Regions from separate parts of the Pantoea sp. SGAir0183 genome, predicted to be linked through region 2. Evidence: predicted binding sites of a transcription regulator. Region 2 holds the regulator's gene; each other region holds the start of a gene.
The links. The regulator CRP, encoded in region 2, controls carbon source genes, mostly activating them, when cyclic AMP is high. The targets are predictions, from matches to a motif close to ATGTGANNNNNNTCACAT.
Positions count from the first base shown of each region.

Region 1: the regulator CRP is predicted to act here: its motif matches at 2,393-2,410, upstream of C1N59_RS19140 (nucleoside-specific channel-forming protein Tsx).
Region 3: the regulator CRP is predicted to act here: its motif matches at 1,569-1,586, upstream of C1N59_RS15625 (PTS sugar transporter subunit IIB).
Region 4: the regulator CRP is predicted to act here: its motif matches at 1,555-1,572, upstream of psiE (phosphate-starvation-inducible protein PsiE).

Region 1 covers NZ_CP028053.1:4,102,913-4,106,486, reverse strand. The annotation lists gene C1N59_RS19150 (methyl-accepting chemotaxis protein) at 1-223, opposite strand, end outside; gene yjdN (VOC family metalloprotein YjdN) at 796-1,233, shown strand; gene C1N59_RS19140 (nucleoside-specific channel-forming protein Tsx) at 1,338-2,204, opposite strand; gene C1N59_RS19135 (sensor histidine kinase) at 2,479-3,574, opposite strand, start outside.
Region 2 covers NZ_CP028053.1:411,225-414,798, reverse strand. The annotation lists gene C1N59_RS01890 (phosphoribulokinase) at 1-707, shown strand, start outside; gene C1N59_RS01885 (OsmC family protein) at 737-1,141, opposite strand; gene crp (cAMP-activated global transcriptional regulator CRP) at 1,444-2,076, shown strand; gene C1N59_RS01875 (YccS/YhfK family putative transporter) at 2,135-3,574, shown strand, end outside.
Region 3 covers NZ_CP028053.1:3,339,484-3,343,057, reverse strand. The annotation lists gene C1N59_RS15640 (OsmC family protein) at 28-456, shown strand; gene C1N59_RS15635 (hypothetical protein) at 761-991, opposite strand; gene C1N59_RS15630 (hypothetical protein) at 1,099-1,269, opposite strand; gene C1N59_RS15625 (PTS sugar transporter subunit IIB) at 1,671-1,979, shown strand; gene C1N59_RS15620 (PTS sugar transporter subunit IIC) at 2,065-3,375, shown strand; gene C1N59_RS15615 (PTS lactose/cellobiose transporter subunit IIA) at 3,379-3,574, shown strand, end outside.
Region 4 covers NZ_CP028053.1:4,163,034-4,166,607, reverse strand. The annotation lists gene C1N59_RS19415 (alkaline phosphatase family protein) at 234-1,046, opposite strand; gene psiE (phosphate-starvation-inducible protein PsiE) at 1,621-2,031, shown strand; gene ubiC (chorismate lyase) at 2,115-2,627, shown strand; gene ubiA (4-hydroxybenzoate octaprenyltransferase) at 2,657-3,523, shown strand.

The DNA.
Region 1 (3,574 bases), 680 kb from region 2:
GGCCACCATTCTCCGTCTCTTTCATGTACTCCATCAGACGGACGCGTAAGGTACGACTGTGGTTGATGGGGTCAATCACCGACAGCACCACACGAATTTCTTTATTCACGGCATTAAGTGACGCGTTGCTGCGGGCCAGTAACCAGATGCTGACGGAAATACTGATAAGAAAAAGAATTAACAGAAAAGACAACACCAACAGTGATGATTTTTTTAACGACATAACACAGTCCTGAACTGGGGGATTATGGACAAGATATATCGGCATCCTGGGGCTAAATATTTAGCTGGAACGCACCGAAATAAGCACAGAATTAAGTGCATAAAACATAAGCGAAATAATGAACCAACTGATTCACTATTATCAGGTTGACATTTCGCTTGCCGCTTCGGTTATTTCATGCTTTAACGCCGGTGGCATGGTTTTCAGGTCCAGTAATAGGTTGAGTCAACGAGGAAGTGCAAAGCAGGAAAGTGCGGTTGTCAGCATTTGTCTGAACAGTTCATTTATTATTTATTTTAAGGCATTGTAATTTAAGGGTTAATTATAATCCTTGCAGTAGTAAATAAAAGTGACTATTGCCTGTGAGATAATATGGTTATTAACACGTAAAACATTATTAGCGTACCAGGCATTGATTTAATTGAAAAAAAACGGGGGCGACGTCTCAGGCGATTGGGTAAATCCTCTGAAAGGAGATTCTTTGCGCCGTTATGAATCCTCTTCTCTGCGCTGTCGTCTACACTTATTACTTCTTTATAAGGAAGTTTCTACTCACCTGTATCGAGGTAATAATGCAAGTATGTCCTTATTTGTTTCTCTATGGTCGCTGTGAAGAGGCGATGGAATTCTATTTGCAGGCAACAGGTGGACAGCTGCTGCAAAAAATGACGTTTGGTGATATGCCGGAGCAGGGTGAACAGATTGGCGACCAGTCTGCACCCCCGTTGCCACCTGAAAAAATTATGCATGCGCATCTGCGTATCGGGCAGGGCGAACTGATGATGAGTGACGGCAATCCTGACCAGCCACCGGCGTCAGAGCACGCAGGCTATGCCGTCAGTCTGGCGACCACGGATGCAGAACAGGGTAAAGCCTGGTTTGAAAAGCTGTCGGCAGGCGGGAAAGTCACCACACCGTGGCAAAAAACTTTCTGGTCTGATGGCTTCGCCATGTTTATTGATAAATTCAATATTCCGTGGCGCATTAACGTTGTTAAATCAGACGAGTAATTTGTCGGTGATGCCGTTCAACGGCGTTGGATGGCGCATACAACAGCGGCCTTCCCAGGGGGAAGGCCGCCGTCAATTACCGTGCCTGTCTTGCAACAAACTGATCAGAAGTTATAGCCAGCCACCAGATAGTAACCCCAGCCCGTTGATTTAATTTCAGACGCGCTGCTGCCAAAACCTAACTCCTGACCGTCTCCCCACTGACCGCCGTTATGGAAGTAACGCGCCACAGCAGAGAAGTGCCAGTGCTCGTAGCCCAGTGACAGGATATGACTGGAGGCGATGGAATTACTGGTACGGATCGGCCCGGTCTTATCACGCAAGTCTGAGCCCCAGTCGAAGTTGGTAAAGCCTACATAGCCCAGGTTACCACCCCACAGTGTGGTGATTGGCACGAAATACTTCACCTTAAAGCGATAGCCGTCCCAGCTGTCTTCGTTTGCAGCACCGTAGTTTTCCCACTGGTACTTGGCATAGACGTTCAGTGACAGACCGATATCGCTGTGCGTATCGATGTCGGTGCCCAGGCCCATGTACCAGGTGTTCTGGCGGTTTGCGCTGTTACGGCCCATATCGTAGATATAGTTGTTGGCAAAATACCACTCTTTAAACGGACCGAAAGCCAGGCTGGTGCCGGTCAGTTTATCAATAGAGAAACGCGGTTCGATTTCCATGAACAGCGGTGAACCGTGGTCGAAAATACCGTTGGCGTTGTTGTTACCTACGCCAAAGAAGTTTGGCAGGTCAACGTAGCCGTAAAAATCAAACCAGTCTTTTTTGGCGAACGCTTCGTATTCAAGATAGACATCGTTATTGAACTGGGGCCCGAAGCGGGTGTGGTAACTGCCCACCACGTTGACGCTCTGATGCCACCAGTCGGAAAGGTACTGGGGATCGTTTTCTGCAGCCTGCACTGCACCGTTCAGGGAGCCTGCCAGCAGGGCACCTGCAACTAACGTTTTAAATTTCATTATATTTGACCACTGGTTTTCATACGCAAGACAATCGTTTGCGTGCTGTTTGGAAATCAATCCCAAAGGTTGGGCAGTAATGTACTCAGGCCGCCTGTTTTAGTTAGCGTAGCGTGCCTGTAACAGAGAGATAGAAAATAGCTTTTGATCACATTTGTCAAAATGTGTTGCATAACAATTCATCATAATTGTGATGATTGTCACAATATAGGGTTGTGGCGAACGGAACCAGGCAACCGTTTACGTTGTCGGGTTCCGAATCGATCGGCAGGAATCAGGGAAAGGTAACGCGCACCTGAAAACCGCAGCGCAGGCCTTGTGCGTCCCGACAGTTGGCAAGGGCAACGTCGATATGGTGTTTCTGGGCGATGCTGCGCACGATAGACAGACCTAAACCGCTGCCCTGCGCTTTAACGTCGGGTGAACGGGCAAAGCGATCGAATGCGCGTTCAAGAAAGGATTCCGGTACACCCGGACCGTTATCAACGATGTCGACAACGGTTTGTCCCGCCACACGATGCAGCAGCACATCGACCATGCTGCCTTCAGGCGTATGTAACATCGCGTTGCCAATCAGATTATCAAACAGGCTGCGAAGTTCGGAACGCCCGGCCTGCAGTCGATAGTGCGTGGTGCCGCTAAAGCCAATGTCGATACCGCGTTTATCCGCCACAACCATGAGCTGTTCAATACTCTCTTTCAGCACATCTTCCAGATCGATATTTTCGAGGTGCGCGACGACTGACTGATCTTCCCAGCGCGACATATTCAGCAGTTGAGTGACCAGATGGCGCGTGCGGGTCACACCTGATTCCAGTTGAGCGAACTGACGGCTGGCCTCGCCGGGTTGAATGTGCTGACGCAGATTTTCCAGTTGCAGCGTGACGGCGGTGACTGGCGTCCGCAGTTCATGAGCGGCATCTTCCATAAACTGACGTTGTGAAGACCAGGCGGCACGCAGTTTATCCAGTAAGGAGTTGTAGGCCTCAACCAGGGGCTGAATTTCGTCGGGCAGCCGTTCCGGCGATACGCTGTGGGGATGGTGCGCATCCTGGGCGGCGATTTCTCGCGAGGCAACGCGCAAATCCCGGGTGATCTTGCGCACGACCAGCCAGATGACCAGCAGCGACAGCGGCATCATCAAAATCAGCGGAATAATCGCCGACAGCGCCCGTCGCACCATCATCTCTTTCATGTAGCTCAGGTTCAGCATGACCTGAATGGTTTTAATCTCACTGCCTGGCTGACCGGAACGGGTGTAAATGCGCCATTCACAGTCGCGGCAGTCACCGATCTGCACGTCTTTGTAGCCATTTTCCGGCTGTAAGGGCGCATGCAGCTCTGGCCATGAGCTGGATCGTAACCGGCCC
Region 2 (3,574 bases):
CTATCCGAAAAGCGCGCGATCTGGGGCGACATATCAGCTACTTTGGCCCGGAGGCGAATGATTTTGGCCTGCTGGAGCAAACGTTCATCGAATACGGCGAACACGGTAAGGGCCAGTCGCGTAAGTATCTGCACACCTATGATGAAGCCGTTCCCTGGAACCAGGTTCCCGGCACCTTCACGCCCTGGCAACCGTTACCTCCGGATATGGATGTGCTGTTTTATGAAGGCTTGCACGGCGGCGTGGTGACTGCACAACACAATGTGGCGGAAAAAGTCGATTTGCTGGTCGGCGTCGTGCCCATCGTCAACCTGGAGTGGATTCAGAAACTGGTGCGCGATACCAGCGAGCGTGGCCATTCACGCGAAGCGGTGATGGATTCGGTAGTGCGTTCCATGGAAGATTACATCAATTTCATTACGCCGCAGTTTTCACGAACCCATATTAACTTTCAGCGCGTCCCCACGGTGGATACCTCTAATCCCTTTGCCGCGCGCACCATCCCTTCGCTGGATGAAAGCTTTGTGGTTATCCACTTTCAGGGGCTGGAAGACATTGATTTTCCCTATCTGCTGGCCATGCTGCAGGGATCGTTTATTTCCAATATCAACACGCTGGTGGTACCCGGCGGCAAAATGGGACTGGCGATGGAGTTAATTATGGCGCCGTTAGTAAAACGGCTCATGGAAGGGAAACGGATTGAATAACCACAGAGGCCAGCCTGGCCTCTGTGAGATTACAGCGCGATCACTTCGTAGCTGTGGGTAATGTTGACGCCTTTGCCTAACATGATGGCGACAGAGCAATATTTTTCCGCTGACAGATCGACAGCGCGTGCCACGGCTTTATCCGAAAGTGCGTTGCCGCTGACGATAAAATGCAGATTGATATGGGTAAAGATGCGGGGGGCTTCTTCCCGACGTTCAGACAATAGTTTCACTTCGCAATCAACCACATCGTTGCGGCCTTTTTGCAAAATTGACACAACGTCAATGGCGCTGCATCCCCCTGCCGCCATCAGCACCATCTCCATAGGGCTCGGCGCTTTATCGCCAGAATTGCCATCCATCAGTACCTGATGGCCGGACGATGATTCCCCCAGGAATGTTAACCCTTCAACCCATTTGACGCGTGCCTGCATAATTTTGACCTCAGAATACCCTGTTTTGGCTCAGCGTACGCTTTTGCCTGGGAAACAGCAATCCAGAGAAAACGCCATCTTGCTGAAGCGAGACAACACAAGACAGTCGACGTAAGCTGTGCTACAAACAGAGCTGAAAATATTTTTCGTCATCCGAAGACGAAGCCGGGAAGAATGATGCGCACTGCGCCGAATGCAGCCCGAATAATTTCCTGAATGGAAAGACGCTTAACGCTTACATCGCCTGGCAGGGAAACAGAGCCCTGTATTTTGGGCACGATTACAACAGAGGATAATAGCGAATGGTTCTCGGCAAACCGCAAACAGACCCTACACTTGAATGGTTCCTGTCCCATTGCCATATTCACAAGTATCCATCCAAAAGTACGCTCATTCATCAAGGTGAAAAGGCGGAAACGCTTTACTACATCGTTAAAGGTTCCGTTGCGGTACTGATTAAGGATGAAGAAGGCAAGGAGATGATTCTGTCCTATCTGAATCAGGGCGACTTTATTGGTGAGCTTGGCCTGTTCGAAGAAGGTCAGGAGCGCAGCGCCTGGGTACGTGCGAAAACCGCGTGCGAAGTGGCAGAGATTTCCTACAAAAAATTCCGTCAGCTGATTCAGGTGAATCCGGACATCCTCATGCGCCTCTCCTCGCAAATGGCGCGCCGTCTGCAGGTCACATCGGAAAAAGTGGGCAACCTCGCGTTCCTTGATGTCACCGGTCGCATTGCGCAGACGTTGCTCAACCTGGCGAAACAGCCGGATGCCATGACGCATCCTGACGGCATGCAAATTAAAATTACGCGTCAGGAAATTGGCCAAATCGTGGGATGTTCACGTGAAACCGTGGGACGTATTTTGAAGATGCTGGAAGACCAGAATCTGATCTCCGCACACGGCAAAACAATTGTTGTTTACGGCACGCGCTAAGCTTTATTCTTCACGGCATAATGGCAACGTTATGCCGTGAATTATTTGCGTTGAGCCGATGTGGCGAAGAATAATTTATCACCCTGAAGTTAACTATGCCCTGCGCCAGACACTGGTGTTGTGTCTCCCCGTCGCGCTCGGCTGGCTGTTTGGCGATCTGCAAAAAGGATTGCTGTTCTCATTGGTGCCTGCCTGCTGCAATATTGCCGGTCTGGATACACCCCACAAACGCTTCTTTAAACGCCTGATTGTCGGCGGCAGCCTGTTTGCCCTGGGTAGCTTACTGATGCAGTGGCTTCTGTTTAAAGACGTGCCCTTACCGCTTATTCTTTTCGCTCTGCCTTTGCTGCTGGGCGTGACAGGTGAAATCAGCCCACTGCACGCACGGTTACTCCCTGCCACACTGATCGCAGCGATATTTACCACCAGCCTGATTGGCCGCATGCCCATTTACGTACCGCCCCTGCTCTACATCGGCGGTACGCTGTGGTATGGCCTGTTTAACTGGTTCTGGTTTTGGCTGTGGAAAGAGCAGCCAATGCGTGAAAGCCTGAGTCTGATTTACCGCGAACTGGCGAACTATTGTGACGCCAAGTACACCTTGTTGACGCAACTTACCGATCCGGAGAAGGCGCTACCACCGTTGCTGGCGCGGCAACAAAAAGCAATCGACCTCATCAACACCTGTTATCAGCAGATGCATATGCTGTCCGCCAGCCGCGATCACAGTCATAAGCGACTGACCCGCGCTTTTCAGGTCGCACTGGATTTACAGGAACACATTTCTGTCAGCCTGCATCAGCCAGAAGAAGTGCAAAAACTGGTAGAACAAAGCCATGCTGAGGCCGTGATTCGCTGGAATGCGAAAACCATTTCCGCCCGTTTACGTGAGCTGGCAGACAACATCCTGTACCACCAACTGTCCAGTCGCTTTGATATGGACAAGCAGCTGGGGGCACTGGAAAAAATCGCCCGTCAGCACCCGGACAATCCGGTAGGAAATTTTTGCCTTTATCACTTCAGCCGCATCGCACGGGTACTGCGTACACAAAAGCCCCTTTATCAGCGTGATTTGATGGCGGATCGCCAGCGCCGTTTACCGCTTCTGCCCGCACTCAGAAGCTATCTCTCGCTGCGCTCTTCTGCCCTGCGCACGGCCGGACGTTTTTCTGTGATGCTGATGCTGGGTAGCGGGCTGGCGCTGTTCTTTTCGATTCCCAAACCCTACTGGATTCTGATGACCATTATGTTTGTCAGCCAGAGTAACTACAGCGCTACACGGGTGCGTATTCAGCACCGTGCGCTGGGCACCTTTGCCGGGCTGGTGATTGCGGCAGCCTCGCTGCGGCTGGATGTCCCTGAACCGCTGGTGTTGAGCATCATGCTGGTGATTACCTTTATCAGCTATCGCTTTACCCGCCAGTTTTACGGCTGGTCGATGGTGGGGTTCACGGTCACCGCGGTATATACCCTGCAACTTCTGTCACTTAACGGCGCA
Region 3 (3,574 bases), 1.4 Mb from region 2:
ACCTTCTTTACCAACAGGAGGAATGATATGACCATTCATAAGAAAGGTTCGGCGCATTGGGAAGGCGATATCAAAGGCAAAGGCACAGTCAGCACAGAAAGTGGTGTACTGAACCAGCAACCTTACGGCTTTAACACCCGTTTCGAAGGGCAGAAAGGCACCAATCCGGAAGAGCTTATCGGCGCAGCACATGCCGCCTGTTTTTCAATGGCACTGTCGCTCATGTTAGGTAACGCAGGCCATAAACCTGAAAGCATTGATACCAGTGCCGATGTGTCGCTGGACAAAAAAGGTGAAGGCTTCGCGATTACGAAAGTGGCGCTGACCAGCACCATCTCGCTGCCGGGCATTGATAACGACACCTTTGATGAAATCATCAATAAAGCTAAAGCCGGCTGTCCGGTTTCGCAGGTGCTTAATGCAGAGATCACACTCGATTACACGCTGAACAACTGATTGCGTACCTGAGTCGCCTTCTGGCGGCTCCCGCAGCAATCTTGCAGCATCCGGATGCGCCTCAGGGCGCATTTTCGCTTTCTTCAGAGGGACACTGAAATGGCAAAAAAGACGGAAAAGGGGGGCGGGTTTTGCTGAGCATGGGTGGCGGACTGCTGCTGATCCACAGGGCCGCAATGCTATGGGGCTGAAAACCTGGCTGTCGCGCCACAAACTCGGCGTGTTGCTGATGGTGGTACTGCTGCTGGAGGTAATCTGTTTCCTTCTTACCGCCTCGTGGCTGCCATGGAATGCATGACAGCAATCAGGCGTAAATCTCTTCACTCCGCTTCACACGTACATCCGTGCGCGCAATACGGTACGCCTTGCCGGGATCGCCCGCGACAAACTCAAACGTAGGTGAGTAGTAAAACGGCAGCCAGCCACCGTATCCGCTTTCCCATTCCCAGCGAACCGGACAGGGCCACAGAATGCCTTCATACAAAATGTAATAAACCCAACGCCCGGTAGGACGGCGGGGACGACTACTTTTCATGGGATTCACGACTGTGTTGGTGTAGAACAGCTTATATTTTGAACGTTAAGCGGCAACCTTGCAATGTCATCGGCTACTTTTTGTGCCATTCGCCCTGTACCGCTTTCTTAACGATGCACTTCGCCACATATCAGCACGACGTTAGGACGCACTTTATGGATACGATTTGCCATGACTTCACAGGCGGTTTTCGTCGGATAAATGCGTTCTGATACCGGTAAAGCTTCACAGGCATCGTGTCCACACGCGCTGACCAATAACACAAAACCAATTAACATAACCGACTCCTTATCCCGGTCCGCGTACTGCGAGAAGGGTGAGTGTTCCTTTATATATCACCAGTATAGCTAATTGCCGCCGGACGCCCGTGTTACGGCAGTCGGTATCGGATTGCTCTGAGCAATTATACGCGTTACCCGCTTATCAGGCAGTGAATTCTTACCCATCACTGCGATGGACAGCGCCGACGATATGGCTGAGTGAACCGCTGTTTTATTGCCTCAGCATGACGAGAAACGGGCTTCCTGATAAGGCTTATTCAGGTGTTTATTCGCCCCGAACCTCTTTAATGCTCGCGTTTTGATATTTCTCACACTTCTGATACGCAAATCTGAAACCGGTTGCAGAAAATTTTCACCCTGTGTATTCGTTAATCATTCACCACAAAGAGGAATACACCATGACGAAGATTTTACTGTGCTGTGCTGCGGGTATGTCCACCAGTATGGTGGTACAGAAAATGGAAAAGGCGGCGCAACAGCAAGGGCTGGACGTCGAGATAAAAGCTGTGGGGATTGAAGAGTTTAGAGACGATATCGCCGATTACGACTGCTGCCTGCTCGGGCCACAAATCAAATACAAGCTGGCCGATTTTCAACCGATCGCCCAGCAATACAGCAAGCCGGTTGCGGTCATCAACAGTATGGATTACGGCATGATGAATGGTGAAAAAATATTAAGCGACGCACTAAAGCTTATTCATACCTGACACCAGGGAGGTCCGGGATATATCACGCGAAACCCGCACTGCGTCAGGCAGGTTATTCTCTTTTGCCTCAGCAAGGAGTCAGGCAATGAGCCACTTCAGTGAATCTCTATTCGGCGTCATCGAAAACCGTATTAGCCCACTGGCGGGCCGTCTTTCCAGCCAGCGTCATGTCATCGCTATCCGGGACGGATTTATTGCCTCCATGCCGTTTCTGATCGTGGGCTCGTTTATGCTGTTGTTTGCTCATCCGCCTTTTTCGGCAGACAGCAGTTGGGCGTTCGCACAGTGGTGGCTGGGCATGGTAAAGGCGCATGAAGAACAAATCATGATGCCGTACAACATGACGATGGGCATTATGGCGCTCTATATCGCCAGTGCCATCGCCTATAACCTCGCAAACAGTTATAAGATGAATGGCTTTATGGCGGCCAGTCTGTCGCTGATGGCGTTTCTGGTGGTGGCGGCACCGCAGAGCGGCAAAACGTTGCCGGTTGGTTCGCTGGGCGGGGAGGGCATTTTTACCGCCATTCTGGTCGCGCTCTTTGCGACGGAGCTGATGCACGTTCTGCAGAAATACAACATCGGTTTCAAACTGCCCGAGCAGGTGCCGCCGAAGATCCGTCAGTCGTTCGATCTGCTCATCCCGATTATCACGATTTTTATTACGTTGTTTCCCCTGAGCCTGTGGGTACAGGCGCAGTTCGGCATGTTGCTGCCTCAGGCCATCATGGCCATTTTCTCGCCCATCATCTCTGCCTCTGATTCGCTGCCTGCCGTGCTGGTGGCGGTACTGCTGTGCCATCTGCTGTGGTTTGCAGGCATTCATGGGGCGGTGATTGTCGGGGGCATATTGCAGGCTTTCTGGCTGACCAATCTCGGTCTGAATCAGCAGGCGCTGAACGCGGGAGAACCCATCAGCCACGTGTTTATTGAACCCTTCTGGCAGTTTTTTATTGTTATCGGTGGCTCCGGTTCGACGATGGGGTTGGTGTTGCTTTACTTGCGCAGTCAGTCAGCACATCTGCGATCGATTGGAAAACTGAGTGTGGTGCCCAGCATGTTCAACATCAACGAACCGGTGATTTTTGGTTCACCGGTCGTGATGAACCCCATTCTGTTTATCCCTTTTATTCTTGCCCCGTTAGTTAACGCCGTCATTGCCTGGATCGCCACCAAAACGAACCTGATTAATCACGTGATCTCACTGGCTCCGTGGACGACGCCCGCCCCCATCGGGGCCGCCTGGTCAACCGGCTGGGACTGGCGCGTCATTGTGTTGATTGCCGTGCTGGTCACTATTGCCACGCTGATCTACTACCCGTTTTTCAAAATGTACGAGCGTCAACTGCTGCAGCAAGAGCAACCCTCTGCCGCAGCGCAACCGGTTAAGGAGTAACCCATGGAAATTGATGAAAGCACGGTAATCGAACTGATTATCCAGGCAGGCGAAGCTCGCTCCTGTTCAATGGAGGCGTTGCGGGCGGCGCGGCAGCAAAACTGGGCGCAGGCGGACAGTATGCTCAGTGCCGCAACCGCGGCGGCCAAAGCAGCCCATCAAACGCAGACGCAGCTCATTGGCGCTGATGAGGGCAGCG
Region 4 (3,574 bases), 620 kb from region 2:
GACCACTCTGCGGATACCTCACGACAAATCCGGCTGGCCTCAGGCGGACCTTTCCCGCCGCGCGCGGCCGGTGCGCTTTTTTCTGTGGTCAGTGAAGGGCGTGGCGACAAAGTCAGTACGGCAGGTGATCAGCGGAATAACGGCAACAGAAGTACGGGTTGTGCCGTTCGCCCAACCCGCCAGACCCGGGGCGGCAGTTTACTGTATTTCTGCCGCCAGAAACGGGAAGAGGGTCAGAACGAAACCTGTGCCAGCAGATCGTGATGCACCGGCTTGTCATGAGGAACGCCGAGCAGTGTACACAGCGTGCCGCAGAGATCGGTTTGTTGCAGTTCCAGCCCAGGCTTTAGCGAGAATCCGTCACCAAAGACAAACAGGGGAACGGTCGTTTCCTCCGGCAGCATGCCACCATGTGAGCGGTCGTCGTTCATGCCATGGTCAGCGGTCACCATCACCTGATAGCCTTCTGCCAGCCAGCCAGGCATCCATTGCGACAGGTAACCATCCGCCATGCGTGCCCGGTTACGATACTGGGGCGAGGACAGGCCATGTTGATGACCGGCATAATCGATATTCATCGGATGGATGAGGAGGAAGTCCGGGTTGTGCCGCAACCTCAGGCTCTCGGCATCTTCAAACAGGTGCGAATCGGGGTAACTGTCGTCAACGTAAAAGTGCCCGAACTGGACAGGCAGGGCCGGCGCTTCGGTATGACGATCACGCGCGGGCTCGAAAGGACTGCGGTTGTAAAGTTCACTGATCCAGTGATAAGCCGCTGCGGCGGTGGTCAGGCCCGCATCACGCGCATAGTGAAATACGCTCTGTTCGTGACTCAGGCGGTTTACCCCGTTGTGGATGATTCCACTTTGCACAGGCGCAACACCGGTCAGAATGCATTCATACAGCGGACGCGACAGAGAAGGTAGTGCACAGGTGAGATGATAATAATGCCCTTTACCTTGCGCACATTCTGCGTGCAGATAACCCATCGCATGATGGGCAACGTGATGGCTCAGGCCGTCCAGAATCACCAGAATTGTTTTCATGTTGTCCTCTCTTGCTGCGGCGTCTTCACGCCACAGGGGGCGTTTGTCTGCGTCTCTGACGTCGGGCTGTTTTAACGCCGCCAGCGCAACGCCGTCCGGCCGCATCTTAATAGTTGAGTAAGTGCACACTAACCTGACGTAATCCCGTAACCGTTAATGCGGGACAGATTAAGCCTGGCCGGGCCTGAACGCCGCTGTTAGCTGCGCGGAGAGCAACGCAGCGTGTTACCTCAGGGCGCTTATCCATTGAGTCGGGTATGGAAGCGGGCGCTAGCTGACTGCCGGGGTTGAAAAACCGAGCCAATGTAAATGTCGGATGTGAAAACCGTATGACAGGACGGCACGACGGAGTGGGTCTGCCAGCCGATATGATCGGTCTGTCCGGTTGGCTTTCATTAAAAGACAGGTTCGTACGGTCCCGGCGGTATAACCCAGGGTGCCGGGGCTGGCATTCCATCGCGCAGTCTGGTGATTTGAAAGACGCTGTTAAGTAAGCCTGACGGCTATATTGTGATTTACGTCACACTAAAGCATGATAATGCCAGAAAACATCCCTTTATTTTCGAGGCGTGAAATGAGTGATAAAAACCCGATAGCACAAAAGATAGCGCGCCTGATGCAATGGGTGCTGAATGCAGGATTGCTGATTCTGGCGTTCATTTTAATGGTCTTCCTGGGCAAAGAGACGGTCCATTTAGCCAACGTCCTGTTCAGCACGGGCGAGCAGGCGTCCTCCTATCTTCTGATCGAAGGCATCGTGATTTACTTCCTTTACTTTGAGTTTATTGCCCTCATCGTGAAGTACTTCCAGTCGGGTTACCATTTCCCGTTACGCTATTTCGTCTATATCGGCATCACGGCTATCATCAGGCTGATTATCGTCGACCACAAAAATCCCTTTGATACGCTGTGCTACTCGGCTGCTATTCTGCTGCTGGTTATCACCCTGTGGCTGGCAAACAGTAACCGGCTTAAGCGCGAATAACCTCGCGTTTGCATGACGGACGGGTGTGCCGTGAATCGCTCTGCGCTAAACTACCTGCCTGAAAATTTTTGGGGGAAAGTGTCATGACGCAAGACCCGCTCCGTTTATTACGTTCACTCAACTGGCTGGCGCTGGACGGTGCTGCTCTGTCGCCATCACTTCGTGACTGGCTGATGGAGGAGGACTCTATGACCAGGCGCTTCGAACAGCATTGCCAGAAGGTCAGGGTGGAGCCCGTTCGTGAAGGGTTTATCCACGCTGACGAATTAGGTGACGAAGGTGCGCTGTTACCCGCTGATCAGCGCTTCTGGCTGCGTGAAGTGATCCTGTATGGCGACGAACAACCCTGGCTGGCGGGACGCACGCTGGTGCCTGAAAGCACCCTGAACGGTCCCGAAGCGATGTTGCAGCAGCTCGGAACGCGACCGCTGGGACGTTACCTGTTCTCCTCTTCAACCCTGACCCGCGATTTTATCGAGCCCGGTAACGTTGAATCGCTGTGGGGACGTCGGTCGCGCCTGCGTTTATCGGGGAAGCCCCTGCTACTAACCGAATTATTTTTACCGGCGTCGCCGGTTTACCGTTACCAGGGTTAAGGATTTGACCTGTGCAAAACAGACAACAAATGACCAAATGGCAGGCTTACAGCCGCCTCATGCGAATTGATAAACCTATTGGCACGCTGCTGCTGCTGTGGCCGACGTTGTGGGCGCTGTGGCTGGCTAACAGGGCGATGCCGCCGTTACCGGTACTGATCGTGTTTGTCGCGGGCGTATTTGTCATGCGTGCAGCCGGCTGTGTGATCAACGATTATGCTGACCGTAAAGTCGACGGCCATGTGGAACGCACAAAGCTCCGGCCACTGGCCAGCGGTGCTGTCACGGCGAAAGAGGCTAAAATGCTGTTTGTGGTACTGGGGCTGATCGCGTTTGGCCTGGTACTAAGCATGAACCTGATGACGATTATGCTTTCTGTTGTCGGGCTGGCGCTCGCCTGGGTTTATCCTTTTATGAAGCGCTATACGCATTTGCCGCAGGTGGTCCTGGGCGCCGCATTTGGCTGGGCAATTCCCATGGCCTGGGCTGCTGTTAGTGAGTCCTTACCTCTGGTTTGCTGGCTGGTATTTCTCGCCAACATTTGCTGGACGGTGGCCTACGATACGCAATATGCCATGGTGGATCGCGAGGACGACCTGAAGATTGGCGTGAAGTCCACAGCCATTCTGTTTGGCCAGTACGACAAATTGATTATCGGCCTGCTGCAACTGGCGACGCTGGGGCTGATGGCGCTGGTAGGGACACGGCTGCATCTGAATGGGGCGTTTTACTGGACGCTGTTACTGGCGGGCGGTTTATTTGTTTATCAGCAAAAACTGATCGCAAAGCGCGCGCGTCAGGCCTGTTTCCAGGCGTTTCTGAATAACAATTATGTAGGGCTGGTGCTGTTTCTCGGCGTGTTAATGAATACTCCGCCGTTCTCAAACCTGTTGTAGGGCAGGCACCGAACGTAGCGCCAGTGCGATGCACAGTGTGAGGTTCAGTAA